2 regions of the Pseudoduganella sp. jia 12 genome follow, and region 2 is predicted to be linked to the other one. Evidence: predicted binding sites of a transcription regulator. Region 2 holds the regulator's gene; the other holds the start of a gene.
What was found. Region 2 encodes FNR, which switches genes on or off when oxygen is low (the NO sensors DNR and NnrR bind a similar motif). Its sites were predicted from a motif close to TTGATNNNNATCAA; they were not measured.

Region 1: ACY65G_RS23225 (XrtA system polysaccharide chain length determinant) is a predicted target of FNR. The motif match lies at 6,120-6,133, and genes of this name have one in related genera.

What each region holds. Positions count from the first base shown of each region.
Region 1 is NZ_JBUXKP010000011.1:131,065-145,688, forward strand. It holds gene ACY65G_RS23205 (XrtA system polysaccharide deacetylase) at 1-822, opposite strand, end outside; gene ACY65G_RS23210 (XrtA/PEP-CTERM system-associated ATPase) at 959-1,978, opposite strand; gene ACY65G_RS23215 (TIGR03016 family PEP-CTERM system-associated outer membrane protein) at 1,996-3,531, opposite strand; gene ACY65G_RS23220 (XrtA-associated tyrosine autokinase) at 3,524-4,486, opposite strand; gene ACY65G_RS23225 (XrtA system polysaccharide chain length determinant) at 4,511-6,031, opposite strand; gene ACY65G_RS23230 (S1 family peptidase) at 6,297-7,088, shown strand; gene ACY65G_RS23235 (XrtA/PEP-CTERM system exopolysaccharide export protein) at 7,274-7,846, shown strand; gene ACY65G_RS23240 (hypothetical protein) at 8,029-8,595, shown strand; gene ACY65G_RS23245 (HPr-rel-A system PqqD family peptide chaperone) at 8,595-8,828, shown strand; gene ACY65G_RS23250 (HprK-related kinase A) at 8,883-9,785, shown strand; gene ACY65G_RS23255 (nucleotidyltransferase domain-containing protein) at 9,794-10,885, shown strand; gene ACY65G_RS23260 (GAF domain-containing protein) at 10,933-11,658, shown strand; gene ACY65G_RS23265 (lytic transglycosylase domain-containing protein) at 11,663-12,523, shown strand; gene ACY65G_RS23270 (FAD-binding oxidoreductase) at 12,520-14,112, shown strand; gene ACY65G_RS23275 (PEP-CTERM sorting domain-containing protein) at 14,242-14,624, shown strand, end outside.
Region 2 is NZ_JBUXKP010000008.1:93,964-108,587, reverse strand. It holds gene hemN (oxygen-independent coproporphyrinogen III oxidase) at 1-1,001, shown strand, start outside; gene ACY65G_RS18680 (sulfite exporter TauE/SafE family protein) at 1,021-1,791, shown strand; gene ACY65G_RS18675 (heavy metal translocating P-type ATPase) at 1,788-4,211, shown strand; gene ccoS (cbb3-type cytochrome oxidase assembly protein CcoS) at 4,223-4,366, shown strand; gene ccoN (cytochrome-c oxidase, cbb3-type subunit I) at 4,623-6,038, shown strand; gene ccoO (cytochrome-c oxidase, cbb3-type subunit II) at 6,046-6,672, shown strand; gene ACY65G_RS18655 (cbb3-type cytochrome oxidase subunit 3) at 6,676-6,840, shown strand; gene ccoP (cytochrome-c oxidase, cbb3-type subunit III) at 6,833-7,741, shown strand; gene ccoG (cytochrome c oxidase accessory protein CcoG) at 7,745-9,118, shown strand; gene ACY65G_RS18640 (FixH family protein) at 9,130-9,636, shown strand; gene fnr (fumarate/nitrate reduction transcriptional regulator Fnr) at 9,689-10,447, opposite strand; gene ACY65G_RS18630 (response regulator) at 10,595-13,705, shown strand; gene ACY65G_RS18625 (hypothetical protein) at 13,730-14,209, opposite strand; gene ACY65G_RS18620 (SDR family oxidoreductase) at 14,273-14,624, shown strand, end outside.

The DNA.
Region 1 (14,624 bases), on a different contig from region 2:
AATGCGACGCTCCATCCGCTGCAGGTTCACGTAATGCCGGAAGCGCGTCTTGGCCCCCACCCCGCCAATGCGCGGTTGGCCCGGATCGATTTCCCAGGGATGGAAATAGAAGATCGCCGGCTGTTCATCCTCGCGATTGACACGGCGCATCAGCCGGCGCGACAGTGCGTAGGGCAGCAGGCGGAAGTAACCACCGCCACCGGCCGGCAGGTTACGTTCCATCATCCGCACAGTGGTAATCGGCACCTCGAGCAAGCCATCGGTACCGTTCGGGTAGAACGCGAAGCGGGGTGCATCCGGCATGCCGTAGTGATCGTGCACGATCGGGTAGATCGAGGAGCTGTAACGGTAGCCCGCTTCCTGCAGCACGTCCAATGCCCACAGGTTGGCGGGGCCGATCGAAAAACTGGGTGCGCGGTAGCCCAGCACCGCAGCACCGCCAATGTCTTCGAGGATCGCCTTGCTGCGAGCGACATCGTCCATGAACTGTTCGCGTGTCTGGTCCGACGCACGCAAGTGGGCATAACCGTGGCTGGCCAGTTCATGGCCGCCGGCGACGATGCGCTTCACCATCGCGGGATAACGCTCGGCGATCCAGCCCAACGTGAAGAAAGTTCCCTGCGCGCCACCGTCATCGAGGATCGCAAGGATGCGTTCGATGTTGGCTTCGACCCGGCATTCGCGCGATGGCCAGCTGTCGCGGGCAATGTGGTCGGCGAATGCGGATACCTGGAAATAATCCTCGACATCGATCGTCATCGCGTTGCGCAGCATGGCGGCGCCCGGCGCGGCCGCATGCAGTTGGCGTACTGGCGCATTCATCGTGGCTCCTAGCGGCTTTCCAGCCAGCCGGCCGGCATGCTATCGAACAAGGCCATCTCCGGCGACATGTTCAAGGAACCCGGCCGTGCTCCGATGCCGCACGCGCTATGGTGGATTTGGTCGCTATCGCTCATGTTCATTCATCCAAAGCCTGATTGACACCGGCAGGCGTGCTCACGATTCGCTTCAGGATCGACAGGACCGATCCCATCGATCGTTCCAGCCGCAACATGCGCTCGTCCAGCACGGATGAATACTGGTTAGCGAACACAGCGCTATCAGGATCCCCCCCGGCGGGATCCGCCAGCGACGCGGCAGGCGCCTGGGTGCCGGCTGGGGCCTCGAATTCCTGCTGGATGTCGCGGATCACAGTGTCGACGTCGGCATCGGTGAACGCATGCATTTCCTCCAGGAAGCCCATCAGCAAAAGCCGATCACAGAGGTGGTTGGTCTTGCGTGGAATGCCTCCGGTGAATTCGTAAATGGCCGCGTAGGCTGCCGGGGTGAACGACGGATCGCCTTTCCAGCCCACTGTCAGCAAGCGGTGCTCGATGTACGCCTGGGTTTCCAGCTCGTCCATCGGCCCCAGGTGATAAGTGGCGATGACGCGCTGGCGCAACTGCTGCATGCCGGGGTTATGCAGCGTTGCGCGGAATTCCGGCTGGCCCAGCAGGAACGTTTGCAGCAGTGGCTTTTCATCGGACTGAAAGTTCGACAACATACGCAATTCTTCCACCACGCGGGGCGTCAGGTTCTGCGCTTCGTCAACCACAAGTAGCGCCCGCTTGCCGTCCCGATCACATGTGCGCAAGAAACCTTCGAGGCGCGCCAGCAGTGTGGTCTTGCTTGCGCTGTCTTCGAAAGGCAGGCCGAACGCGGCCACCACTCCCCGCAAGATATCGTCGGCGTTGACATGCGTGTTGACGATGTGCGCGGCCACGATGCGATCCGATTCGATCTGGCGAAACAGGTTGCGCATCAATGTCGTCTTGCCAGCGCCCACTTCGCCGGTGATCACGATGAACCCTTCGCCTTGTGCCAAACCATATTCCAGGTAAGCCATGGCACGCTTGTGGCCCCTGCTGCCGAAGAAGAAATGGGGGTCCGGGCGCAAGCGGAAAGGCTTATCGCTGAGCCCGTAGTAATTCTCGTACATGAAAACGTCTCGCTCGGTCAGAATTTCATCGAAAGGGAGGCTGATACCGCGTTCTCCGTATAGGAGCTGTTCTGCAGCGCCAGCCCGCCGGAATTGCGCCGCACTTCCAGGCTGCCGCTCAACCGCGGCTGGAATGTATGCGTCATGTGGAACCGGAATTGCCGGTTGTTTTCGCTGAGGTCGCCGCTGAGCGATTTGCTGCGGCTCAGGTTGGCGGACAATGCGGCGCTGGTACGCGCGCTGAGCTTGTAGCTGGCATTCAGCGACACGCCGGTCTGGTCGGTGTTGTCGTTCAGGTTTTGCTGGCCGCTGCCCAGCAGCGGACTGTCGTACTGCACCAGGGACAGCGCTTCGCGGCGCATCTTGAACACGGTGACCATCGTGGTAGTCCGCGCGGAACGCAGTGCCACCGACGCGTTGAACTGCCGCTGCAGCGAATAGCGGTTGCTGAAGTAGTTCACGGCATTCGGTATTGAACGCGGCAGTCCGAGGGCCTGGATATAGGCTTCGACGAATGCGGCACGCTGCGTTGGATCGGGATAATTCGCCAGGAACATCTGGTTCAGCATGGATGCCGTGTCGACGGTCGAAGGCAGCAGGAAATTGCCGCGGCTGGTACTCACGTCATCGCTGTAATTGATGCTCCATACGGTGTTGCGGCTGCGGTGGGTGGCGGCCAGGAAGTAGCTATTCCCATAGTAACGGCGGCCTGCCGACGCCCGCAGGCTGGTCCGGGCGCTGGGCTCATAGTTGAATCCGAGCGACCACGACGCGCCTTTCGTCCCTTCACCCATGCCTTCGTAATCGAACTTGTCGTAGCCACTGGTGGTCGTCAGGCTGAACTGCCGGTTCAGCGAATAGCGCAGCGAAGCCAGTGCCGAACTGTTGATCGATGTCGGTGCGATGCCATCTTCCAGGTTCTCCCGGTTCAGTTGCAGGCCCCATCCAAGTGTCTTGAACGCCATGCCGCTGTTGAGCGAGAGGTCGATCACATCCGATGTGCTGCGGCCAAAACCGCCCAGGTCGCTATCGACCACATCATGGGAGTAGCGCAGCTGCGTCGAAGCGAAGCTGCCGAACTGGTGCACGATGAACGGCGAGACGCGGTAGGAGCGGACTTCAGAGCGGTTGTTGTTGGAATAAGGGCTGTTGCTGACGGGGCCAAAGGCGGAAACCGGGGTCTGCGCGATGCCCGCCGAGGCATCGAAGTACAGGAAATCGTGAATGAGATTGCCTTTGGCAGTTCCGCTCAGCGTGCTGTTGAAGCGATCGCTGCCGGTCACCCGCTCGTCCGAATATGCAAACGCATTCAATTGATATGCCGCCGCCACCTGCAGCCGTGGCGTGTCGTTCGAGATCGACACGCCGGGCGATACGGCCGTGATGAACTGGCTGCGCTTCTGGTCATCACTGCGCAGTTCAGGATTATCCGACCATGTTTCGCGCACTTCGACACTTGGCTTGACCTGCCATGCCGCACGCACCGCAGACGGTAGCAAGGCGAGCAGCATCGCCGAGCCCAGCACGGCACAGCGGGCCTGACGTTTAGCCATAGTGGTAGTCGTACTTGCTGGATGTGTTCAGCTCGCGCGACTTGTTGTAGACCAGGTTGACATTACTGCAGCCTTCGAGCTGGTTCAAGGCTTCCTTGACCGCGTGCTGGGTGGTTTTTTCCGACTCGACGACAACGACGATCTGCCCCATATGGCTGGCCAGCACATGCGCCTCGCTCGTCAGCAACAGGGGGGGCGAATCAAAGATCACGATCCGGTCCGGATAACGATCAGCAATTTCGAGGACCAGCGACTTCATCGCCTGGCTGGCCAGCAACTCGGTGGCGCGCGGATTCGACGTGCCGGCAGGCAGGATCGACAACGTATTGACGTTGGTGCGCAGCATGACCTCGGACATGTCGAGATGGTCGTCCAGCAAGATATCCATCAAGCCGCGCTGGGCTGGCAGCCCGAGCGTGCGCAACACCGAAGGCCGGGCCACGTCGGCATCGATCAGCAGCACCGTATGATCGAGTTCCATCGCGATGCTCATCGCCAGGTTGATCGAAGTGAATGTCTTGCCCTCGCCCGGCAGCGAGCTGGTAATCATGATCAGGTTGCCCGGATTCGCATTCGGCTTGCGCGCGCCGAACGCGCGCTTGATCAGCGGCCGCTTGATGATGCGGAAATCTTCGACCAGGTTGGTCCGGCCACCAGCCGCCGTAACCAGGCCGGCTTCGTTCATCCGCGCCAGGTCCAGTTCGATCATGCGGGTATTGCGGGGGCGCGGCTCCGGTGCAGCCGGCTCGGGATTCGACAACGCAACCGTGGGGCCCTGCGCAGGCGCCAGGAATTCCGGCATCGGAGCGTCCGGCAACTCGGCCACGGCAATGTCCGGGCTGTCCATCATGGGCTCGCTCGTAACCGGCACGGCTTGCGTGCGCACCTGGGCCAGCGGAGCAGCCGGGGCTACGGGTTTGCCGATGCGGTTCGCGGCTTTTTCAATGATGCTCACGTTGTAACCTGTGCTTTCCCCGGCTTAGGATTGCCGGAAAACGGTGATGGCCAATACTCCGCCGTACGCCGTAAACAGCGAGGCGACCGCAGCAGCGAAGGCATATACGCGGCGACGGCGGCGAACCTTCTGCTGGTCGGTCCAGTTCATGCCGATACTGCCCAGGATCGGCAAGCCGGTGACCTCACGCAGATTGGTCTGGCTGAGGAACGTTGGCCGAATCTGGCTCAACAGCAGCGCAGTGCCGAGGCCGGCAACCAGCGACGCCAGGAAGACCAGGGTATACAGGCGCGGTCGATTCGGGCCGGCGGGCGTGCTCGGCACGGCAGGAGGATCGACAACACGGAACGTCATCATGTCGGTGGCGGTGGACAGGTCACCCGACAGCTTGGCCGCCTCGCGCCGTTGTACCAGCTTCTCGTAATTGTCCTTGTTCACCGCATAGTCGCGGTTCAGCTGCGCCAGCTGGGCTTCGACTTCCGGCGCCTGTGTGCTCATCGAGCGCATCTGCGCGAGACGCGCCGAATATTCGCCCACCCGTGCCTTCAAGGAAGCAATGCGGGCTTCTTCGACCGACAACTGGACATTCATCTGCTGCAGCATCGGGCTGTAGCTGGCGCCCGGATCGACCGCGCGGATTTTCTTGGCTTCTTCCTTCTTGCGCTGTTCGAGTTGGGCCACCAGGCGCTTGGCGGCAACGATGTCCGGATGTTCCTCCGTGAACTGCATGCGCAATTGATCGAGGTTCTTCTCCACCACCGAAATGCGGCCATCGATTTCCGGATTGACGATCGCCCGTTCCGTCGTATCGGTAACAGGAGCCATGTCTTCGCCGGCCATCTGGCGCTTGATCGCATTGCGCGCCTCCTCAGCCTCCAGCAGCTCCAGGCGGGCCTGGCTGATTTTTTCGTTCAAGTCACCATAAGCGGAGGCGTAGTCGCCGCCCTGGCGTGGGAGCAGTCCCATGTGACGGATCTTGAAATCCTTCAGTGCATTCTCACCGATCGCCAGCTTTTCTTCATACATGTTGATCTGGTCGTCGATGAACTGGATTGCCTTTTCCGATTCCTGCTTTTTGCCCCCGAAGCTGCCCTCGACGAAGATCGTCAGCAGCGATTGCACCACGTCCTTGCCCAGCTTTGGATTGGCGTTGCTGTACGAGATCGTATAGATATCGTCGCGCTCGGTACCGATCACCTTGATCTGGGTCATCAGTTCGTCGACGATCTTTTCATGCTCTTTGGGCGTCTTGGCCGTAATGTCGAGATCGACCATTCTCAGCACACGTTCCACGTTCGGGCGGCTGATCAGCGTGCGGCGCATGAACATCACCTGCTGCTCGGTGTTGGGCAGCGTGGTCATGCTTGCCAACAGCGGTTTCAGGATACTTTGGGTATCTACGTAAACACGGGCGGATGCCTGGTAATCGTTGGGCATGCGGGAAACAACGGTCCAGCCGACAAGCGCTACCAGCCATGTGATTGCCACCGCATACCAGCGGTACTTGCCAATTGCTTTGAGGAAGCTCAAAAGCAGGGCCATCATTTCTGCCATCTTGTTAACTCGCTTTCAGCTAAGCCATTCAGGATGCCGCACCTGCTTCAACCCGACGTAATACCATCCAGAATATTGCTTAAATTACATCAATCGCTCTATCATACCGCAGAATTCGTTGCCTGTTGATATTAATTTTTCTTTCCAACATGACACGGGACCGAGCGTTGCAATCTGCTGACAATCTATCAGTAAATTTCCTTATGGAAATTATTCCTGTCACTGCAAGTTAATATTTTTCTGCTATCCTGACCCGATGAGCTCCGTGATCCGCCCCTGTTATCTCGTGCTGCTGGCATGCATCGCCGCCGTGCTTGCTTTTGCGCTCCCGGCACCAGCCCGGGCGGCCCTGAAGGATACGATTCCAGCGATCAAGCCATCGGTGGTTGGCATCGGCACGCTGCTGCGTACTCGCAGTCCGGCGATCGTTTTCGTTGCTACCGGCTTCGCCGTCGCCGATGGTCTATCCATCATCACCAATGCCCATGCACTGCCGGATCTCGATACGGAAAAGATGGAAACACTGGGCATCGTGATTGGTACTGGCCAGAAGTTCGATTTCCGGCCCGTCACGGTGGTCGCTGTCGATCGTGAGCATGACCTGGCACATCTGCGCTTGACCGGTGTGCCCCTTCCCGCACTGCGCCTGGACGTTAACGGCACCGTGGCCGAGGGCCAGGCGCTGGCCTTTACCGGCTTTCCACTCGGTATGAGTCTGGGTCTCACGCCCGTTACGCATCGCGCAATGCTCTCGGCCATCACGCCGATGATTCTTCCATCATTGAACTCGCGCCGGTTGGACGCGCGCGTTATCAGTCAATTGCAGCGCCGCCCATTTTCAATCTTGCAACTGGACGGTACTGCCTACCCGGGCAATAGCGGCAGCCCCGTGTATGACCCCGAAAGCGGCATTGTTCATGGCGTGTTGAACATGACTTTCCTCAAGAACCAGAAAGAAAATGCGCTGAGCCAGCCAAGCGGCATTTCGTATGCAATCCCCATTCGCTATGTTCGTGAATTGTTGCAGCAAAACACGAGCGAAAAGTAAAAAATTGCACGGCCGCCTCACTCCCTCGTATAAAATAAGCAACATAAGATTGACACAATGATAGTTACGAGCTCGTACGGCACAATGTCGTATGCCAGTTGCCATAGTCCCGTGCCGTAACAACCAAACTGGAGAGTCCCGTGAAATACCAAACGCTGTTCAAATGGCTGGCGGCAGGCGCGGTCATGCTGGGTGCCCTCGGTGGTTGCGCCAGTTCGGGAAATACGATGGTCGATGCCGGGCCAGCCCCAGCCCCCGACTACCTGATTGGCCCGGGCGACAACGTCAGCATCATTGTGTGGCGCAATCCGGAAGTGTCGCAAAGCGTGCCCGTGCGGCCGGATGGCAAGATCACCACGCCGCTGGTCGAAGACCTGGAGGCAATCGGCAAGACATCGACCGAACTGGCACGCGATATCGAAAAGGCGCTCGCCAAGTACATCCAGCAACCGGTAGTCACGGTCATCGTCACCGGTTTTACCGGCACATACGGCGAGCAGATCCGCGTGATCGGCCAGGCTGCGCGGCCACAGGCACTGCCATACCGGCGCGACATGTCGCTGATGGATGTGCTGATCGCTGTCGGGGGAGTGACCGAATTCGCATCCGGCAATCGGGCAACGATCATTCGTCATGTCGACGGCAAGCAGCAACAATACCGCGTGCGTTTGAACGACCTGATCAAGGAAGGCGATATTTCCGCGAATGTGTCGATGCGCCCGGGCGATATCCTGGTGATTCCAGAAAGCTTTTTCTAACCGCGTCGAGCTGTCGGGAATCTTTACAGCATCTGAGACAGCTCAACAATAAAGCGTGCTTTTTTTGCTTTAAGTCATTGATTTAAAAGTCTATAAGCACCGGGTCGGCAGTCGGGAACGGGAATTGCTTACCATTTTCGCAATATCTACCCAACTGTCAGACCACCCAGAAGGAAATCGACGTGGCCACCGAACAACAGCATGATGCCGCAGCGCCGGGTCCGGCAAACTTGTCGCCTCAAGGCGAGGCACGGCGCCGCTTTGCCCGCGCCGGCGTGGCCGCATCCGGCGTTCTGCTCACATTGCACAGCCAACCCGGCATGGCAGTGGAAGTATGTACCACGCCATCCGGTTACCTGTCCGGTGGATTGCAAAGCTTTCGGGGCCCGCCCCCCACTTGTGCCGGCCGGTCGCCGGGGTACTGGAAGAATCACAGCTGGCCGCGCGGCTGCGACAAGAATCAGCTGTACACCCGTGTTTTCAGTAGTAATGGCAATCAAGCAAAAACGTATGGAACCGTGACCCAGGCAGCTATTCTGGATCCGCAAAAATGGGACAAGTACGGCATTGGCCGGCACCTGGTCGCATGCTACCTGAACGTGCAGGCTGGCCTGTCGACGTTCCAGACGGTTCCCATGCTCCAGCGTATCTGGCTCGAATACCAGGCAAAGGGTTACTACACGCCCACGGCCGGCGTGCGTTGGGATGGCCCGAAAATTGTCGAGTACCTGCAAGGCACCATGTACTGATGGCTTCATCCTGGCGTCTCGTCCCCGGCCAGACCCTGCTGCATCGCGGCTGGGATGGCGCCTTCGTGCTTTACAACGACCTGTCCGGCGATACCCACCTGTTGTCCACGGATGCGATGGCATTGCTGACAGCGTTGCGCGATGGCGATGTCACGCCGGAGGAGCTGGCGGCACCGGAGCTGACCGAGTTGCTCGCCACACTGCGCCAGCTGGACCTGGCCGAACCCTGCTGAGTTGCGTATGAGCTTGCGTATGAGCTTGCGTATGAGCTTGCGTATGAGCCGCATATGACCACGGTCGGCAGCCTGACCCGCGCCCAGTTGGGCGAGCGCCTTGCCGGCCCCGGCATCCACCTGCGCACAGGCCACTTCACTACACTGCTGCGCTCGCCGATCGGCAGCGTTGCCGATGGCATCCACTTGCTGTACGAGGACTATCCGCTGCAGGAAGGCTTTGCCGATTTTCATCTCGACCTGGTGCGGCCGGCCACGCTGCGGCGCTGGCTGCGCCCGCAAGTGACGTTGCTCTACGATGGCCGTTCGATGTTCAAGCCATTGCCGCTGGACCAGGCATTCCCGATGTTCGAATGGGGCTTGAACTGGTGTGTGTCGAGCCGGGCCAACCGCTACCTCATCGTGCATGCGGCGGTCATCGAAAAAGGTGGACGCGCCGCGATCCTGCCCGCCCCTCCCGGTTCCGGCAAAAGCACGCTCTGTGCTGCGCTGGTGGGTCGTGGCGGCTGGCGGCTGTTATCCGACGAGCTGACGTTGCTCAGGCTCGATGAAGGCGTGCTGTATCCCTTGCCGCGTCCCATCAGCCTGAAAAACGCATCGATCGGCGTCATCCGCGACTATGTACCCGGCAGCGTGATGAGCAGGGCTGTCACCGACACCGTGAAAGGCACGGTAGCGCACGTGCGCGCACCGGCTGGCAGCGTGGCGCGGGCGTCCGATACCGCACTGCCGGCATGGGTCGTATTCCCCCGCTTCGAAGCCGGTGCCCCTGTCACGGCCGAGCCGATGCCGCGCGCGGAAACGTTCATGCAACTGGCCCAGAACTGCTTCAACTACAGTTTGTTGGGGGCCGAAGGGTTTACCGCGCTGGCCGACCTTGTCGAGCGTAGCCAGGGCTACCGTTTCCGCTATGGCGTGCTGGATGAAGCGCTGGCCTTTTTCGACAGCTTGCCATGACGTGCCGCATGGAACCGCTGTTGAGCGCCGCACTGCGCGCCTTGACGCAATCCCCGCCGCAACTGCCGGCGCTGGACGATGCCAGCTGGGACTTGCTGCTGCGCCAGGCGGGGGCCGCAAACCTGCTGGCGACGCTCTCGTGCCTGCTGGAAGAACATGGCTTCCTGCCTCATATCGTGCCGGCAGCACGCGAGCAGCTGGGCTGGACCCGGGTGCTGGCACGCCGGCATCGCCAGGGCGTGCTATGGGAGGTGCGGCAAATCCGCCAGGCGCTGGCCAGCCTGGACATGCCGCTGATCCTGCTGAAAGGCGCGGCTTATACGCTGGCCGGGCTGCCGCCCGCGCATGGCCGGCTGTTTTCGGACATTGACGTGCTGGTGCCGGAAGAGCGCCTGGGCGAGGCGGAGGCGGCATTGATGCTGGCAGGCTGGGCCGGCACACATCACGACGCCTACGACCAGCGCTATTACCGGGAGTGGATGCATGAGCTGCCGCCGATGCGTCACTTGCGGCGCGCTTCAATGATCGACGTGCACCATGCAATCCTGCCGAGAACAGCCGCGTTGCGGCCGGATCCTACCTTGTTGCGCAGTGCCGCGGTGCCGCTGCACGGCATGCCAGGTGTCTATGTGCTGGCGCCGGTCGACATGGTACTGCACAGCGCAGTCCACCTGTTCAGCGACGGCGAATTCAACAATGCGCTACGCGACTTGTTCGACATTCACCGGCTGCTGTGCCATTTCGGTTCGGACCGCCGCTTCTGGGCCGAGATGGCGCCGCGTGCACGCCAGCTGGAACTCGAGCGGCCGTTGTTCTATGCGCTGCGCTACAGCAGGATATTGCTGGGCACGCCCGTCCCCGCCAACGTGCGTGACGAAGTCGCGGGACCAGCGCCGGCGCTGCTGGCCCTGATGGATGCGCTGTTCCGTCGCGCACTGCTACCGGACCATGCCAGCTGCGGCGACCGTTACAGCCCCCTGGCACGCTTTCTTCTCTACCTGCGTGGTAACTGGCTGCGAATGCCGCCGCTGCTGCTCGCGCGGCACCTGTTTCACAAGGCATTCCTGTCGCCGCGCAAATCCGGGCCAGAAGCTGCGTAAACTGGCAGCCACGGCCACTAGAATGAATCGATCCCCTGGAGGCAGCGATGGCCGACGATCTGTTGAACAAAATGCACCAGCTATGCCGCGGCATGCCGGCCACGCACGACGATCTGGCATCACACGCCGAGCTGGCAGCCTCGCTCGTCGGTGCGGACACCTGTTCGGTGATGCTGATCAACGGCGAAGGTGACAACGCCCGGATGAGCATCGCCGCCAGCCATGGTCCCCTGGCGCAGGATGCCACTGCCACGCTCGTCGCACGCGGTGAAGGCCTGGCCGGTCGCGTGCTGGCCAGCGGCGAGCCGTTGCTGGTGGACGATATTCTCGCTTCTCCCTACGCCGCACTGGCCCGCCGGCCCACCGATCCCGGCCGCAGCTTGATGCTGGCCCCGATCCGCATCGAGGGGCGCGTGGTCGGCACGCTGACCGCCAGCAGTGGCTGTGCGAACGGTTGTTTTGGCGAGCACGAGCTGGCATTGCTGGAAACCGTTGCATTATTCGTCGGCCGGGCCGTGCAGTTGCGGCAGTTGCGCGGCATCCTGGCTTCCCGCTTCACGCAGCTGGCACTGGCTCGTGAACTGCAGGGCGCCGCCGCCACGACGGCCTATCAAAAACCGGACCATGTGGCACGCCTGCTCGCGCGCTCGTTCTACCGGGAGATGGCCCGCGCCGGTTTCGACTCGAACCAGATCGTGCAGGCTGCCTCCGAGATCATCACCCAGCTCAACAGCAGCCTGGCACGGCATAACGCTCGCGAAGGCCGCAGGTGATGCCATGCTCCATCGCCTTCCCATCTTGCTGGCACTGTTGTGCGGCGCCGCCGGTCCGGCAAATGCCGCTCCTGACAATATTGCGCTGCTGATCGCCGAGGCGGCGCAACTCGAACACGGCGAGGGCATGGCCCGCGATCCTGCGCAAGCCGCCGCGCTGTATTGCCAGGCGGCACGCCTGGGTTCGCCGGATGCCCACTATGCGCTTGGGTGGATGGCCACCAACGGCCGCGGTATGCCGCGTGACGACGCCGTTGCATGGCGCTTGTTCTCGGCTGCGGCTGAACAGGGCCATGCCCAGGCGGCGCATCTGGCACAGGCACTGCCGGCGCAGCCGGATGCGCCGCTGCCAGCCTGCATGGCTGCCGATCTGCCCCTGCAGGTGAATCTCGATCCCGATCCCTGGGCTGCCGGCCCCGCCGTTTATCCGCCCGCCAGTGCCTCGGTGCGCCGCATTGTCGAACGGCTGGCACCTGCCTACGAGGTTGATCCCGAACTGGCGATGGCCGTCATTGCGGTGGAATCCGGTTTCCGTGCCAACGCCGTTTCGCCCAAGAATGCGCAGGGCCTGATGCAGCTGATTCCTGAAACCGCCCAGCGGTTCCAGGTGGCCGATCCCTTCGACCCGGAATCGAATGTGCGCGGCGGCCTGGCCTACCTGCGCTGGTTGCTCGGTCTGTTCGATGGCGACGTGCGGCTGGTGGCCGCGGCCTACAATGCCGGCGAGGGAGCCGTGCTGCGTCATCGCGGCGTGCCGCCCTACCGCGAAACCCAGGAGTACGTTATACGAATCGCGCGCTTGTACAGCCTGCCAGTCCACCGCTACTATCGGAGTTCGTCCAATGACCCACTCTCGAAGCGATGAACGATTCCCACCTATCGGCACTGGCCGAATGGCGCGCCGTGCCGGGCGTGGCACAGGTGCTCGACCAGGCGGCGGCGGCGGCCGCGTACGGTAGCGATACAGGCGGTGTCAGCCGGCGCATCGCGGCGGCCCTGAAGATCACACACGGCGGCGCCCTGCCCGCCGTGCTGGCGATCGCCCGGCGCCACGGTTGCCATGTCTACCCGATCAGCACAGGCAAGAACTGGGGATACGGCAGCTCCCAACCGGTGCAGGATGATGCCGTGATCGTCGATTTGTCCGGCATGCAGCGCTTCTGTGTCGACCCGGTGCTGGGCGTCGTCACCCTGGAACCCGGCGTCACCCAGGGCATGCTGGCCCGCTTCCTCGACGAACAGGGTTATCCATTCATGGTGCCGGTCACCGGTGCCGGGCCAAGCGTCAGCCTGCTGGGCAATGCGCTGGAGCGCGGCTATGGCATCACGCCCCACTCGGATCACTTTGGCGCCGTGACCGACCTGGAAGCGGTGCTGGCCGACGGCTCCCTCTACCGCACTGCCTTGTCCGAGGCGGGCGGTCACGAACTTGCACAATTGTTCAAGTGGGGTATCACGTCGTACTCGGCCGGCCTGTTCACCCAGAGCGGGCTTGGCATCGTGACGCGGATGTCGATCGTGCTGGCGCGCCGGCCGGAAACGGTCAAGGTGTGCCTGTTCAACCTGCGTGACGATGCGCTGCTGGAGCCGGCGGTGGAAAAAATCCGGCATATTCTTGCAACACTGCCTGGTACCGTGGGTGGCATCAACCTGATGAACCGCCACCGCGTGCTGGCAATGACGGCCCCTTACCCTGCTGCCGAGGTCGTTGATGGCACCATTCCCGATGCCGTCATCGCCCGGCTTGGCCGCCAGTACCAGATCGCGCCCTGGACGGGGTTTGGCACGCTGTATGGCACGCGTGGCATGGTCGCGGCCGCGCAGAAGGAAATCAGGGCGGCCCTGCGTGGTATCGCCAGCCGGCTGCTGTTCCTGAGCCCGCAAAACGCGCATTTGCTGGCCCGGGCGTCGAACATGATGCCGGGCCCGCTCGGCAAGGGCATCGCCTCGACCAGCCGCACACTGGCCCATGCGCTGGAGCTGGTCGGCGGCCGGCCCAACGAAACGGCATTGCCGCTTGCCTATTGGCGCAACCCGGGCCACCAGCCCGACCAGGATCGCAACCCTGCCCGCGACGGTTGTGGCCTGCGCTGGTATGCGCCGCTGGTACCGATGCGGGGCGCCGACGCGCGCGCTTACGTCGACATGGTTACCCGCATCACCCGCGAGCACGGTCTGGAACCGCTGTTGACGTTCACCTCGATCAGCGACCGCTTGTTCGACAGCACGGTTCCACTTTTGTTCGACCATGGCGTGCCTGGCGCCGCGGCACGCACGCGGGAATGCTATGACGCCCTCGTGCAGCAGGGCCGTACGCTGGGAGTCTTCCCGTACCGGGTAGGTGTCGATGTCATGGAAGCGCTGGCGCAGCGCATGCCCCATGCCACCGCTTTCAATGCCCGGCTCCGCGCTGCGCTCGATCCGGAAGGCCTCATCGCGCGTGGCAGGTACTGACCTGTCGAAAAACTTTACACCGTAAAACCTTCTCTCCGCACAAGTTCCACGAAAAACCTTACTCTTTGATTAAAATCAATTACTTACCGACGATCTCCATGAATTGGCATGGTGTTTGCTTTTAGATAAATGTGGTGGGAAGGTCCGCCCCTTAAAGCAGCACTAAATACCAAACTCAAGGAGTATTTGATGAACATGTTGAAAAAAGTAGCGCTGGCGGCGGCCCTGACAGTGTCGACGATGACCGCAGCGATGGCAGCCCCGATCAACGTTGGCGGTGTCATCTGGGATCCTGACTACCCAATCGACTTCTCGTCGTCGTCCGTGCAAATCCAGCAGATCGTCGATCCGAACACCGGCTCGCTGAGCGGCTTCGGCTTCGTGTCGACGATGAACGGTGACGGGCAATCAGAATTCTGCCCAGGTTGCGAACTGACGTTCAAGTTCGGCGGCTACACCCCGATCGGCACCGATGGTACGACCATCCTGTACGGTGGCGGCCAGGTTGACAT
Region 2 (14,624 bases):
CGATCGAGATCGACCCGCGCACCGTCGACCCGCAGCGCATCCACTCGCTGCGCACGCAGGGCTTCAATCGGGTCAGCCTGGGCGTGCAGGACTTCGATCCAGACGTGCAGAAGGCCATCAACCGCATCCAGCCCTACGCGGAAACGATGGCGATCATGCATGCCGCGCGCGACGCCGGATTCCGCTCGGTCAGCGTGGACCTGATCTACGGCCTGCCGCTGCAGACGATGGCAACGATGGAAGCCACGCTGTCGAAGATCATCGTGGCGAATCCGGACCGCGTCGCGCTGTACAACTACGCGCACATGCCGCACCTGTTCAAGCCGCAGCGGCGCATCAACGACGTCGACCTGCCCTCCCCCGCCGTCAAGCTGGACATGTTTGCGCTATGCATCAGCCGGCTCGCCGCGGCCGGCTACGTGTACATCGGCATGGACCATTTCGCCAAGCCGCAGGACGACCTGGCCGTGGCGCAGCGCCAGGGCCGGCTGCACCGCAACTTCCAGGGGTATTCGACGCATGCCGAGATGGACCTGGTGGCCTGCGGCGTGTCGGCCATCAGTGCCGTCAACGGTACGTACAGCCAGAACGAGAAAACGCTGGACGCCTACTATACCGGGCTCGATGCCGGCAAGCTGCCCATCGCGCGCGGCCACCGGCTCGATGCCGACGACCTGCTGCGCCGCCTGGTGATCCAGCGGCTGATGTGCAATTTCGAGCTGTCGGTGGCATCCATCGCGCAGGGGATGGTCGAGCCGTTCCGCGAGTACTTCGCCCCCGAGCTGCGGGAGCTGCAGGCGTTCGTGGCGGACGGGCTGGTGACGTTCGAGGACGACTGGATCTCCGTCACGCCGAAAGGCCGGCTGCTGATCCGGAACATCTGCATGGTGTTCGACCGGCACCTGCGCCAGGCACGCCTGCTCGCGGCCGCAGCACCGGCCGCAGCACCGGCCGATGCACCGGTCGCCACGCAGCCGCTGCGCTACTCGCGCACCATCTGACCGGCGGCGGGACGCAGGCATGAGCGCGCTGAATCTGCTCCCCGTGTTCGCCGTCGGCCTGGCCGGCAGCGTGCACTGCATCGGCATGTGCGGCGGCATCGTGGGGGCGCTGAGCGGGGCATTGAAACCACCCGTTCCACGGCGCACGATCCGGATCGTACCGGATACTTCCACCTTTCCGGCGATCGATCTCGACGGCGCCGCACGCGTGCTGACCTATAACGCGGGGCGCATCGCCAGCTACATGCTGGCCGGCGCCCTGGCCGGCGGGCTGGTGAACGGCGCAGGCACGCTGGCCTTTGCCGCGCGCTGGCAGGCGATCGCCTACCTGCTGGCCAATGCCATGCTCATGGCGCTCGGCCTTTACCTGATGAATGCCTGGCACGGCCTGGTGCGCGTGGAAGCCGCCGGCAACGTGCTGTGGCGCCGGCTGCTGCCGGCCATGCGCTACCTGCTGCCGGCCGATACCCTGCCGAAGGCATTCGCGCTGGGCGCGCTGTGGGGCTGGGTACCGTGCGGCATGGTGTACAGCGTGCTGCTGACGGCACTGCTGGCCGGTTCCGCCACGGGCGGCGCCACCGTGATGCTGGCGTTCGGCCTCGGCACGGTGCCGATGCTGCTGGCGCTCGGCCTGGCCGGCGCATCGTTGCGCCAGGCGATGCAGCGGCCCGCCATGCGCGCCGCCTGCGGCATGCTGGTGCTGGGCTTCGGCGTGCTGGGCCTGGTGCGCCATGCCGCAAGGCTGCCGCACGGCTGGCTCGACGCATTGTGCGTGGCGGTGCCGGCATGAACGCCGTGCCGAAACCGCAATGCTTCCACTGCGGCTTGCCCGTCCCGGCGGGTTCGGGCTGGCACGTGCAGATCGATGGCGCGCCCCGCGACATGTGCTGCCCCGGCTGCGCGGCAGTTGCCCGGACGATCGTCGACATCGGCCAGGCCTGCTACTACAGCGACCGCACCGGCTTCGCCGCCACGGCCGATGGCGCCGATGCCAATGCCGTGCCTCCCGAGCTGCGCCTGTACGACGGCGACAGCCGCTTCGTCGCGGAAGACGGCGGCATGGAAGCCGTGCTACTGGTCGAAGGCATCCGCTGCACGGCCTGCATGTGGCTCGTCGAAGGGCGGCTGCTGGCGCTGCCCGGCGTGACGCTGGCCAGCCTGAACGTGGCAACCGAACGGCTGACCGTGCGCTGGCATCCCGGCCGGGTCGAACTGTCCGCCATCCTGCATGCGCTGCGCACGATCGGCTATGCCGCGTGGCCGTACGATACCGCGCGCCATGAGGAACAGTTGCGCAAGGCGGCCCGCACGCTGGGCCGGCAGCTGTTCGTGGCCGGCCTGTCGATGATGCAGGTGATGATGTACGTGGCGCCCGCCTACCTTGCCGGCGATGGCACGCTCGATGCCGACATGGCCGCGCTGATGCGCTGGGCCAGCCTGCTGCTGACGATTCCCGCCGTCGTCTATTCCGCGCAGCCGTTCTTCCGGGGCGCCCTGGCCAGCCTGCGCGCCCGCGCTTTGGGCATGGATGTGCCGGTGGCGCTGGGCATCGCCGCGGCGTTCGGCGGCAGCGTGGTGGCCACCGTGCGCGGCGCGGGCGACACGTATTTCGATTCCGTCACCATGTTCGTGTTCCTGCTGCTGGCCAGCCGGTGGCTGGAACTGCATGCGCGGCGCAAGGCGGCCGGAACCCTGGAGCGCATGCGCCATGGCCTGCCCGCCGCGGCCACGCGCTTTGCCAGCTGGCCGGGATCGGGTGAGACCAGCGTCGTCGCCGCGGCCACGCTGGTGGCGGGCGACCATGTGTTCGTGCGCACCGGCGAGGCGTTCGCGGCGGACGGTATCATCGCCGAAGGCCGCACGTGCGTCGACCTGGCGCTGCTCACCGGCGAATCGGCACCGCAGCCGCGGGCGCCCGGCGAGCACGTGCCCGGCGGCGCCGTCAATGCCAGCGGGCCCGTGGTGCTGCGCGTGACGAAGCCGGTGGCGGAAAGCACGCTGTCCGGGCTGCTGAACCTGGTCGAACGGGCCGGCGGCGCAAAGCCGCGCATCGCGCAATGGGCCGACCGTGTCGCATCGCGCTTCACGGCGGCCCTGCTGCTGCTGGCGTTGCTGGCAGGCGTGGCGTGGCACTTCGTCGACCCGGCGCGCGCATGGCCGGTGGCGATCGCCGTGCTGGTCGTGTCGTGCCCTTGCGCGCTGTCGCTGGCCACGCCGTCCGCCCTGGCCGCCGCCACCGACGCCCTGCTCGGCAAGGGCGTACTGGTGATGCAGCCGCACGTGCTCGAAACGCTGCACCGTGCCACGCATGTCGTGTTCGACAAGACGGGCACGCTGACCGCCGGCCGCCCCACGGTGCAGTCGGTGCAGGCACATGGCGATATCGACCGCGATGCCTGCATCGCCATCGCCGCCGCGCTGGAAAAAGGCAGCCTGCATCCGGTGGGACGGGCCATCGTGGCACGGGGCGAGGAACTCGCCTGGCATGGCTGGCAGGCCAGCGGGTTGTCGGAAACGCCCGGCATGGGCGTGGAAGGCATGGTGCAGGGGCGGCGCTACCGGCTGGGCAATGGCGCCTTCGTCGCCGCCATGGCGGGCGGCACGCCACCACCGGCGGTGCCCGACACCACGGCCGTCCATCTCGGCACCGACGGCCAGTGGCTGGCCTGCTTCGCGATCGCCGATCCCTTGCGGCCGGACGCACAGGCCACCATCGCGCACTTCCACGCGCAGGGCAAGCAGGTGATCCTGCTGTCCGGCGACCGGCAGGCAGTGGCCGATGCGGTGGGCGCGCGGCTGGGGATCGCCAGGGCGATCGGCGACTGCCTGCCCGCGCGCAAGCTCGATTACGTGCAGCGGTTGCAGCGCAAGGGCGCCATCGTCGCCATGGTGGGCGATGGCATCAACGATGCCGCCGTGCTGTCCGCCGCCGACGTATCGTTCGCGATGGGCAGCGGCGCCGAGCTGGCGCAGGTGCGTGCCGACGCCGTGCTGCTGCACGGCCGGCTCGGCCTCGTCGCCGATGCGGCCGCCACCGCCGCTGCGGCGATGCGCGTGATCCGCCAGAACCTTGCCTGGGCCTGCGTGTACAACGCCGTCGCCATTCCCGCCGCCGCGATCGGGCTGCTCGGACCGTGGCTGTCCGGCGTCGGCATGGCCGCCAGCTCCGCGCTGGTGATCCTCAACGCCCTGCGGCTGCGCTACCGGTAAGGGAGCCTTCGATGGAATCGCTGTACCTGCTCGTTCCCGTGTCCATCGCGCTCGTCTTCGGCGCCCTGTGGATCTTCTTCAAGGCTTCCGACGACGGCCAGTTCGACGACCTCGAAGGCCCCGCCCTGCGCATCCTGCAGGACGACGACCACTGACCACCCACTACTGCCAGGCGGATGAGTTTTTGCGTCATGGCAGAAAAACCGGGGACGTACCCCTGTTTAGAGGAAATTTCCTCTAAACAGGGGTACGTCCCCAATTTTGCGTCCCAATTCAACACCAGGGACAGTCCCCAACGTTTTTACAACACCTGTGATGCACTTGGTCAATTTTGACTTAAGTCAAAGTTTTTAGCCCCTGCGCTGCGTAACCTCCGAGGCATATCAAGACAGATAACCCGGGGGTGTTCAATTGGAACAGAACTACAACTACAAGGTCGTGAAGCAGTTCGCGATCGCGACGGTGCTGTGGGGCGTCGTCGGCATGCTGGTCGGCGTGGTCATTGCCGCGCAGCTGGCCTGGCCGGGCCTTAATTTCGACGTGCCGTGGCTCAGCTATGGCCGCCTGCGCCCGCTGCACACGAACGGCGTGATCTTCGCCTTCGGCATTTCCGGCCTGTTCGCCACGTCGTATTACGTGGTGCAGCGCACGTGCCAGGTGCGGCTGTTTTCGGACCGCCTGGCCGCCTTCACGTTCTGGGGCTGGCAGGCCGTGATCGTGTCGGCCGTGATCACGCTGCCGATGGGCCTCACGCGCGGCAAGGAATACGCCGAGCTGGAATGGCCGATCGCGATCCTGATCGCCCTGGTGTGGATCGCCTATGCCGTGGTGTTCTTCGGCACCATCGTCAGGCGCAAGGTGCAGCACATCTACGTGGCCAACTGGTTCTTCGGCGGCTACATCCTCGCCGTCACGCTGCTGCACGTGGTGAACGGCATGGTGATGCCCGCCACGCTGACGAAATCGTATTCGATGTACTCGGGCGTGCAGGACGCGATGATCCAGTGGTGGTATGGCCACAACGCCGTGGGCTTCATCCTCACGGCCGGCTACCTGGGCATGGTGTACTACTTCATCCCGAAGCAGGCCGGGCGCCCCGTGTATTCGTACCGCCTGTCGATCGTGCACTTCTGGGCGCTGATCTTCACCTACATGTGGGCCGGCCCGCACCATCTGCACTACACCGCCCTGCCCGACTGGACGCAGTCGCTCGGCATGGTGTTCTCGCTGATCCTGCTGGCGCCATCGTGGGGCGGCATGATCAACGGGATCATGACGCTGTCCGGCGCATGGCACAAGCTGCGCACGGATCCGATCCTGAAGTTCATGATCGTGTCGCTGTCGTTCTATGGCATGGCCACGTTCGAAGGCCCGATGATGTCCATCAAGACCATCAACGCGCTGTCCCACTACACCGACTGGGGCATCGCCCACGTGCACGGCGGCGCGCTCGGCTGGGTGGGCTTCATCACGATGGGCTCCATCTACTACCTGCTGCCGCGCCTTGCCGGCCGCACGAACATGTACAGCACGCAGCTGGTGGACCTGCACTTCTGGGTCGCCACCGTCGGCGTGGTGCTGTACATCGCCGCGATGTGGATCGCCGGCGTGATGCAGGGCCTGATGTGGCGCGCCGTGAACCCCGACGGCACGCTCACCTACACCTTCGTCGAGAGCGTGAAGGCCACCTACCCGTATTACGTGGTGCGCTTCGCCGGCGGCACGCTGTACCTGGCCGGCATGGCGATCATGGCATACAACACCTGGATGACCCTGCGCGGCCGCGACGTGCCGGTGGCCGCCATCCCGCAACTCGAAGCCGCGTGAGGACACCATGAAACTGTTCCGCAATTTCTCGCACGAATGGATCGAGAAAAACCCCTGGCTGCTGATCGCGCTGGTCACGCTGGTGGTATCGGTGGGCGGCGCCGTGGAGATCGTGCCGCTGTTCTTCCAGCGCTCGACGACGGAACCCGTGGCCGGACTGGAGCGCTATTCGCCGCTGCGCCTCGCGGGCCGCGACATCTATGTGCGCGAAGGCTGCTACGCCTGCCATTCGCAGATGGTGCGCCCGTTCCGCGCAGAGACCGAACGCTATGGCCACTACTCGGTGGCCGGCGAGTTCGTGTTCGACCGCCCGTTCCAGTGGGGCTCGAAGCGCACCGGCCCGGACCTGGCCCGCGTAGGTGCCCGCTACAGCGACGAATGGCACCGCACGCACCTGCGCAACCCGCGCGACGTGGTGCCCGAGTCGAACATGCCCGGGTATCCGTGGCTGGCGCAGACGAAGCTGGCGCCGCGGGACATCGTGCCAAGGCTGCGCGCATTGCAGCGCCTCGGCGACGGCTATACCGATGCCGAAATCGCCGCCGCCCCGGCCACGCTGGCCGACAAGACGGAAGAAGACGCGCTGGTCGCCTACCTGCAGGGGCTGGGCACCCTGATCAAGTCGAGGAACTGAACCATGAACATCGAACACATTTTCGACGGGGCGAGCAGCGTGATGACGGTGGTGTCGTTCGTCACCTTCGCCGGCATCTGCGTGTGGGCGTGGTCCGCGCGCAAGCAGCGCGACTTCGCGCAGGCGGCGCAACTGCCCTTTGCCGACGAGGAGAAGCACGATGGCTGATTTCACCAGCGATTTCTGGAACCTGTACATCGCCGTGCTGACGGTGCTGGGCATCCTGGGCTGCGGCGTGCTGCTGTACACCCAATCCACGTTCAAGGCGCCCGCCGGCAAGGTGGAAACCACCGGGCACGTATGGGACGACGACCTGACGGAGCTGAACACGCCCATGCCCCGCTGGTGGATGTGGCTGTTCTACATCACGATCGTGTTCGCCGCCGCCTACCTGTTCCTGTATCCGGGCCTGGGCACGTATGCCGGCAAGTTGGGATGGCAATCGTCCAGCCAGTACAAGGCCGAACTGGCAAAGGCGAACGATGCCTACGGCCCGCTGTTCGACCGGTACCGCCGGCAGGATGTGAAGGCGGTGGCCGCCGATCCGCAGGCGCGCGCGATGGGCGAACGGCTGTTTCTCACGTATTGCGCCCAGTGCCACGGCTCGGATGCGCGCGGCAACAAGGGCTATCCGAACCTGACGGACAGTGACTGGCTGCACGGCGGCACGCCGGAGGCGATCAGGCAGACGATCATGAACGGCCGGCATGGCGTGATGCCGCCGATGGGCGCGGCGCTGGGGTCCGACAAGGACATCGAGAACGTGGCCCACTATGTGCTGAGCCTTTCCGGCAGCCCCGTGGCCGATCCGATCAAGAGCGTTTTCGGCAAGAGCAAGTTCACCGCCTGCTTGGCCTGCCATGGCGCCGGCGGCACCGGCAACCAGGCGCTCGGCGCGCCGAACCTGGCGGACAAGACGTGGCTGTACGGCGGCAGCGCCGAGGCGATCATGGACACCATCCGCGAGGGCCGCGACAACACGATGCCGGCGTTCGGCGACTTCCTCGGCGAAGGCAAGGCGCATGTGCTGGCCGCCTACGTGTGGGGCCTGTCCAATCCGGCGGAGTAAGGCATGAACGCTCCGCCCCCCGAACAGGTCATCCGCATGTACGAGAAGCGCCAGCCGATCCATCCGCGCGAAACGGACGGACGCTACGCGCGCCTGCGCTGGCTATGCGTGTGGCTTACGCAGCTGGCCTACTACGCCACGCCATGGCTCACGTGGAACGGCCGCCAGGCCGTGCTGTTCGACCTGGGCACGCGCAAGTTCTACCTGTTCGGCCTGGTGCTGTGGCCGCAGGATTTCATCTACCTGGCCGCGCTGCTGGTCATCTGCGCATGGGGGCTGTTCCTCGTGACGGCCGTGGCGGGCCGCGTGTGGTGCGGCTTCGCCTGCCCGCAAACGGTGTACACGTCGGTCTTCCTGTGGATCGAACGCAGGATCGAGGGATCGCGCGCGGCGCGCATCGCACTGGACCGGCAAGGTCCGTCGCTGCGCAAATCCGGCAAGCGCACCGCCAAGCATCTCGCCTGGGGTGCCGTGGCGCTGTGGACGGGTTTTACTTTTGTCGGCTACTTCACGCCGGTGCGCGAACTGGGCACCGGCGTGGCCACGCTGTCGCTCGGGCCGTGGGAATGGTTCTGGGTGCTGTTCTACGGCTTCGCCACGTACGGCAACGCCGGCTGGCTTCGCGAACAGGTGTGCAAGTACATGTGCCCCTACGCCCGTTTCCAGAGCGCGATGTTCGATCGCGATACACTGGTCATCACATACGACACGCGGCGCGGCGAACCGCGTGGAAAAAAGTCCACGAACGGAGCCTGCATCGACTGCACGATGTGCGTGCAGGTGTGCCCGACCGGCATCGACATCCGCGACGGCCTGCAATACGAATGCATCGGCTGCGCTGCCTGCGTGGATGCCTGCGACGGCGTGATGGACCGGACCGGCCAGCCGCGCGGCCTCATACGCTACAGCACGGACCGCGCGATGACCTCGAACCTGCCGGCGGCGCGGATCCGGCAACGCGCATTGCGTCCGCGGGTGCTGGCCTACTGCGCCGCGCTGCTGGTGGCGTGCTTCGCCACCGGCTTCGCACTGTCCACGCGAATCCCCCTCAAGGTGGACGTGATCCGCGACCGCGGCTCGATGGGCCGCGAAGTCGACGGCGGTGCGATCGAGAACGTGTACCGGCTGCAGGTGATGAACACGTCCGAACAGCCGCACCGCTACCGCATCGCGGTCGCCGGCCTGCCCGGCCTGGTGCTGGCCAGCGGCGACGTCGTTGCGCTGGCCGCCACCGAAACACGTGCCGTGCCGGTGCGGGTGCAGGCACCGCATGGCGCTGGCCAGGCTGGATCCAACGACATCACATTCACGCTGGCGGCGCAGGGCGACGCGCACCTCGCCGTCGAAGAGCGCGCGGTATTCATCGTGCCGCGCTGAAGGAGACAGGCATGCAGACGATTTCCGCCACGCCGTGGTACCGCGAACGGTGGCCCTGGCTGCTGATGGCCGGTCCGGCCGCCGTGCTGGTCGCCGGCTTCGGCACGGCCTGGCTGGCCTTCGCGCAGCCGGATGCGCTGGTGGTCGGCGATTACTACAAGCGCGGCAAGGCGATCAACCAGGACTTGCGGCGCGACCGCGCCGCCGCCGCGCTGGGTGCCGCCGTCGCGCTGCGCTACGATCCCGCGCACGGCGTGCTGCAGGGCCGCCTGTCCGCGGCCGTGCCGTTGCAAGGCGCCCTGCAGGTGCACCTGGCCCACGCCACGCAACCGGAAAAGGACTTGCGGCTGCTGGTGCGCCCCGATCGCGATGGCGACTTCGCCGTGCCGCTGCCGCTGCTCGAGCGCAGCCGCTGGACCGTGCTGGTGGAGGACGAAAAGCGCACGTGGCGCCTGGAGGGCCAATGGCTATGGCCAGCGCAACGGGCAGCCTCGCTGGCGGCACGGCAAAACCGGTGACAGACACCGGTTTTTCTGGAATATTTCCTGGACCCTGGCAGACAGTGGGCAGTCAGGCGCAGGTTTCGGTGCCCGCCGTGATGGCTTTCAGCCGCGCCAGGTCGAGCACCTCGATTTCGCGGTTCGCCACCTTCAGCAAGCCCAGCTTCTTGAATTTGTTCAGCAGCCGGCTGATGCTCTCGATCGTGAGGCCCAGGTAGTTGCCGATATCCTCGCGCGACATGCGCAGCTGGAACGCGGTGCCCGAATAGCCGCGCGCTTCGTAACGCGAAGCCAGGTTGACGAGGAAGGCGGCGAAGCGCTGCGTGGCCTGCATATTGCCCAGCAATAGCATCACGCTTTGCTCGCGCGTGATTTCCTGGCTCATCATGCGGTGGAAGTGGCGCAGCAGGGTCGGCATGTCGATCAGCAGCTGTTCCAGGCTGGCGAACGGGATTTCGCACACTTCGCTGTCTTCGAGCGCCTGCGCGCTGCAATAGTGGCGGTCGGTACTGATCGCGTCCATGCCCAGCAATTCTCCCCCCATCTGGAACCCAGTCACCTGTTCTTCGCCGTTGGCGTTGATCTGGTAGGTCTTGAAATGGCCGAGCCGGATCGCGTACAGGCGCGTAAACGGGTCGCCGATGCGAAACAGGTTCTCGCCCTTCTGCAGCCTGCGGCGCCGGCCGATGATCTCGTCGAGCTTGTCCATATCGCCCATCTCCAGCCCCATCGGCAGGCACAGCTGGTGCATGCTGCAGGTGGCGCAGCGCGCCTTCAGGATGTCGATCGTTGCGCCGGGCAGGGTGAGGGAGGGAAGCTCGTGCATCATGGTCATGGTCCGGTTACGGTGGCCTCCAGTGTACTGGATACCACTTGCCAACACGACGGCGGGAAACTTGCATGCAGCGTGCCCTTCCGCACAGTGTGCAAGTCATGCGGCGGCGCATAGTGGCCCGACAAGATGGCGGGAGGAGACATGCATCCGCTTGGTATCAAGGCGAAAGTCGCGCTGGCGACGACCATCACGTCCATCGTGATGATCGCGCTGGTCACCTTTCTGCAGGCCCAGCGCATGCAGGAGGATTTTTCGCGCGTGCTGTTTGCCCAGCAGGACGCGCTGATCGCCCGTACCGCGCTGGAACTCGATGAACGAATGGCGCTGCTGCGCGACATCGTTGCCGAATCGGCGCGCTGGCAGCCGCGCGAGATCTGCAGCGACCCGCCCGCCCTGCGCGCCCACTACGACTACCGCGCCGTGCTGCGCCTGTTCGACGATATCCTCGTCGTCAGCCCTGCTGGCGTCATCGTGGCGGATGTGCCGGCGCTGCCGGGCCGCCCCGGCATCAGCGTGGCGGACCGCGCCTACTTCCAGCGCGTGATGCGGGAAAAGGCGCCGCTGATCGCCGAACCGGTCATCGGCAAGTCGGTCGGGCAACCCGTCGTGCAGATCGTCGCGCCCGTGCTCAGCGAAGAGGGCGATGTGGCCTGCGTGCTGATCGGCGTGCTGCGGCTGTACAAGGACAACCTGCTGGGCCACCTTCGATCGGCCAAGGTGGGCCGCACCGGCCATTACTACATCGTCACCGGCTATGAGCCGTCGATCTACGTGGTGCACCGTGACCCCGCCCGCCTGATGCAGCAGCGCGACCCACGCGGTTTTCCATCGACGTTACGGGCGATCCGCGAAGGGTTCGAGGGCACCACGATCAGCACCGATGGCTATGGCGTGCGCGCGCTGCTCAGCTACAAGCGGCTGAAGACGGTGCCCTGGGTCCTGATCGCTATCCTGCCCGCCGAAGAAGCCTCCGAACCGTTCGAAGACCTGCTGTCACGGCTGGCGCTGTGGGGCACGCTGGCCTCGCTCGTCACCGCGGGCGTCATCACCTGGATCATGTTGCGGATGATGTCGCCGCTGATGCGCCTGCGCGACGCGATCGGCGCCCTGCGCGGCGACCCGCGGCACTTCACGCCGCTGCCGGTCGCCTCGCGCGACGAGATCGGCGAGCTGACCGGCGCGTTCAACGACCTGATGCGCGAACGCGAGGCGGCCGACGACCATGCGCGCGAGCTGATGGACGAGCTGGAGACGCGCGCCGCCGAGCTGGAACGGGCGCGCGACCGGGCCGAGGCGGCGAACCGGGCCAAGAGCGACTTCGTGGCCAACATGAGCCATGAAATCCGCACGCCGATGAACGCCGTGCTGGGCATGGCGCAACTGCTGCAGAACACCGACCTTTCGCCGCAGCAGCGCAAGTACCTGCACATGATCCGCACCGCCGGCGATTCGCTGCTGGGCATCCTGAACGACGTGCTGGATTTCTCCAAGATCGAAGCGCAGCGCATGGAGCTGTCGCCGGTCGAATTCGACCTGGACGAATCGATGAGCACCCTGGCCACGACGATGACGATGAATGCGGGCGACAAGGAACTGGAACTGGCCATCGTCGTCGATGCCGACGTCCCCCGGCTGCTGCACGGCGATGCGCTGCGGCTGCAGCAGGTGCTGGTGAACCTGGCCGGCAACGCGATCAAGTTCACCGCGCAGGGCGAGGTCGTCGTCGAGGTCAAGGTCGCCGACCAGGACAACACCACGGCGCGCCTGCGCTTCGACGTGCGCGACACCGGCATGGGCATGAACCCGGAACAGCTGTCGCACCTGTTCCAGGCCTTCACGCAGGCCGATGAGAGCATCACCCGGCGCTTCGGCGGCACCGGCCTGGGGCTGGCGATCACGCGCCGGCTGATCGAGCTGATGGGCGGCGAGATCCAGGTTGAAAGCGAACCGGGCAAGGGAAGCCGCTTCTGGTTCACGCTGCCGTTCGGCGTGCTGCCCGGGGTGGAAGCGCCGCGCAAGCCGGCCGCCGGCCACCTTGCCGTGCTGGTGGCGGACGACAACGCCACCAGTCGCGACCTGATCGGCCGGCTGATCCGCGCCTGGGGCTGGGAAGCGGAGCTCGTCGATTCCGGCAGCGCCGCGCTGGCGATGTTCTCGTTCCGCCTGCGCACCGGCCGGCCGTACGACGTGGTGCTGGCCGACTGGCACATGTCCGGCCCGGACGGCTATGCGCCGGCCGCGGCGATCCGCCGCGAGGCGGCGGGCCACCGGCAACCGATCGTGGTGATGCTCAATGCGTTCGCGCGCGAACGGCTCGAAGAGATCTCGAAGGGCGCCGAAGCCGATGCGGTGCTGGTCAAGCCGATCACCAGTTCCACGCTGTTCGACGCGCTGCACCAGGCCCTGGTGGTGAAGGTGGGCGGCAGCGAACTGGTACCCGCCGCCGCCGGCCATGCGGGCCGGCTGCAAGGCGTGCATTTCCTGCTGGTCGAAGACAATCCGCTGAACCAGGCCGTGGCGCGCGGCATCCTCGAGCATGCCGGCGCCACGCTCGACGTGGCAGGCGACGGCCGCCAGGCGCTCGATGTGCTGGGCGTGGATGCGCAGCGCTACGACATCGTGCTGATGGACATGCAGATGCCCGTGCTGGACGGCTTCTCGGCAACCGCCGCCATCCGCACCGAGCTGCGGCTGCCGCTCCCCGTCATCGCGATGACGGCCGGCGTGCTGGCTTCCGAGCGGGACCGCTGCATGGCGGCCGGCATCACCGATTTCATCGCCAAGCCGGTCGTCGTGGACGAGATGATGACGGTGATCGAGCGCTACGTGCCGGCACGGCGCAGGGCCACGAAAGAGCCCGGACAGATGCTTCCCGAGGCGCAGGGCGACGAACCCGTGTTCAGCATGGACAGCCTGGCGCGCGTGATGGGCCGCGATCCGAAAGGCCGGGCGCTGATGCGCAAGATGGTGGAAGGCGCCCTCGAAGGCGGCATGGCCCCGGCGGACGAAGCGGACCAGGCGCTCGCCGCCGGCAATCCGCAGGCGGCCGCGCGCACTTTCCATACGCTGCGCGGCGCCCTTGGCGTGCTGGGAGCGAAACGGCTGGTCAAGGCCACGATGGATGCCGAGATGGCGATCGCGGAACTGCCCGCCAGCCAGCTGGCGCCCCACTTCGCGGCGGTGCGCCACGAACTGGCGCTCGTGCTGGAGGCGGGCCGCGCCTGGCTGGCGCAGGCCAGTGGCGAACCCTGAGGCGCGCCGTCGGGCTTTAGCGGTTCAGGAAGACCTGCCCTGGCGGTGGTTGAACAACGCGCCCGCGGCCAGCCCGATGGCGAAGGCGCCATACACGAGCGCCAGCGAACGTTTCGACAGGCGCACGTCGAAGCCCGGCTGCAGGCGCTCCGGCGTCAGCTTGTAGTCGACGAAGCAGGCCACGGCCGATGCCGCGGCCGCCGATGCCAGCTTGGATGCCACGCCCGGCTTGTCGAACACCTTGCCCGCGGCCTGCTCGAAGATGCTGGCCCAGAAATGCGAGCTGGCGTGGTGGATCGCATAGCCCGTCAATGTGTACTTCCAGGTGGGTTCGTCGTTCACGAAGGCCCTGTCGCCCCACACCACGTGGCTGATGGCGTTGGCGCCCGCATACGGGCTGCCCGTTTCCTGCTTCGAGCGCAGCGCCAGCGCGCCCGTCGAGGCCAGGCTTGCCAGTGCGCCCGGCATCATGCCCTTGATAATGACCTGCTTCCAGTTATCCATACCGTTCTCCGAATGTTCTGTTTTCTTCCTATACTGGGCCCTCCGTGACAACGAGGACCTGCGATGGTGATCCTGCTGACCGGTGCGACCGGCTTTCTCGGTTCCCGCTTGATGCCGCTGCTGCGCGCGAAGGGCCACCGCGTGGTGTGCGCGGGGCGCCGCCGGCAGCCGGGGTGCGACTTCATTGCGGCCGATTTCGCCCACGATAGCGAAAAATCGGACTGGGTGGCGCGCCTGTCCGGCGTGGACGCCGTGATCAACTGTGTCGGTATCATCAAGGAGGCGCCGGGACAGACATTCGCGCGGCTGCATGGCGAAACGCCGCGTGCGCTGTTTGCCGCCTGCGTGGACGCACGCGTGCGGCTCGTGGTCCAGGTCTCCGCGCTGGGCGCCGACGAAGCCGCCACCACGCCCT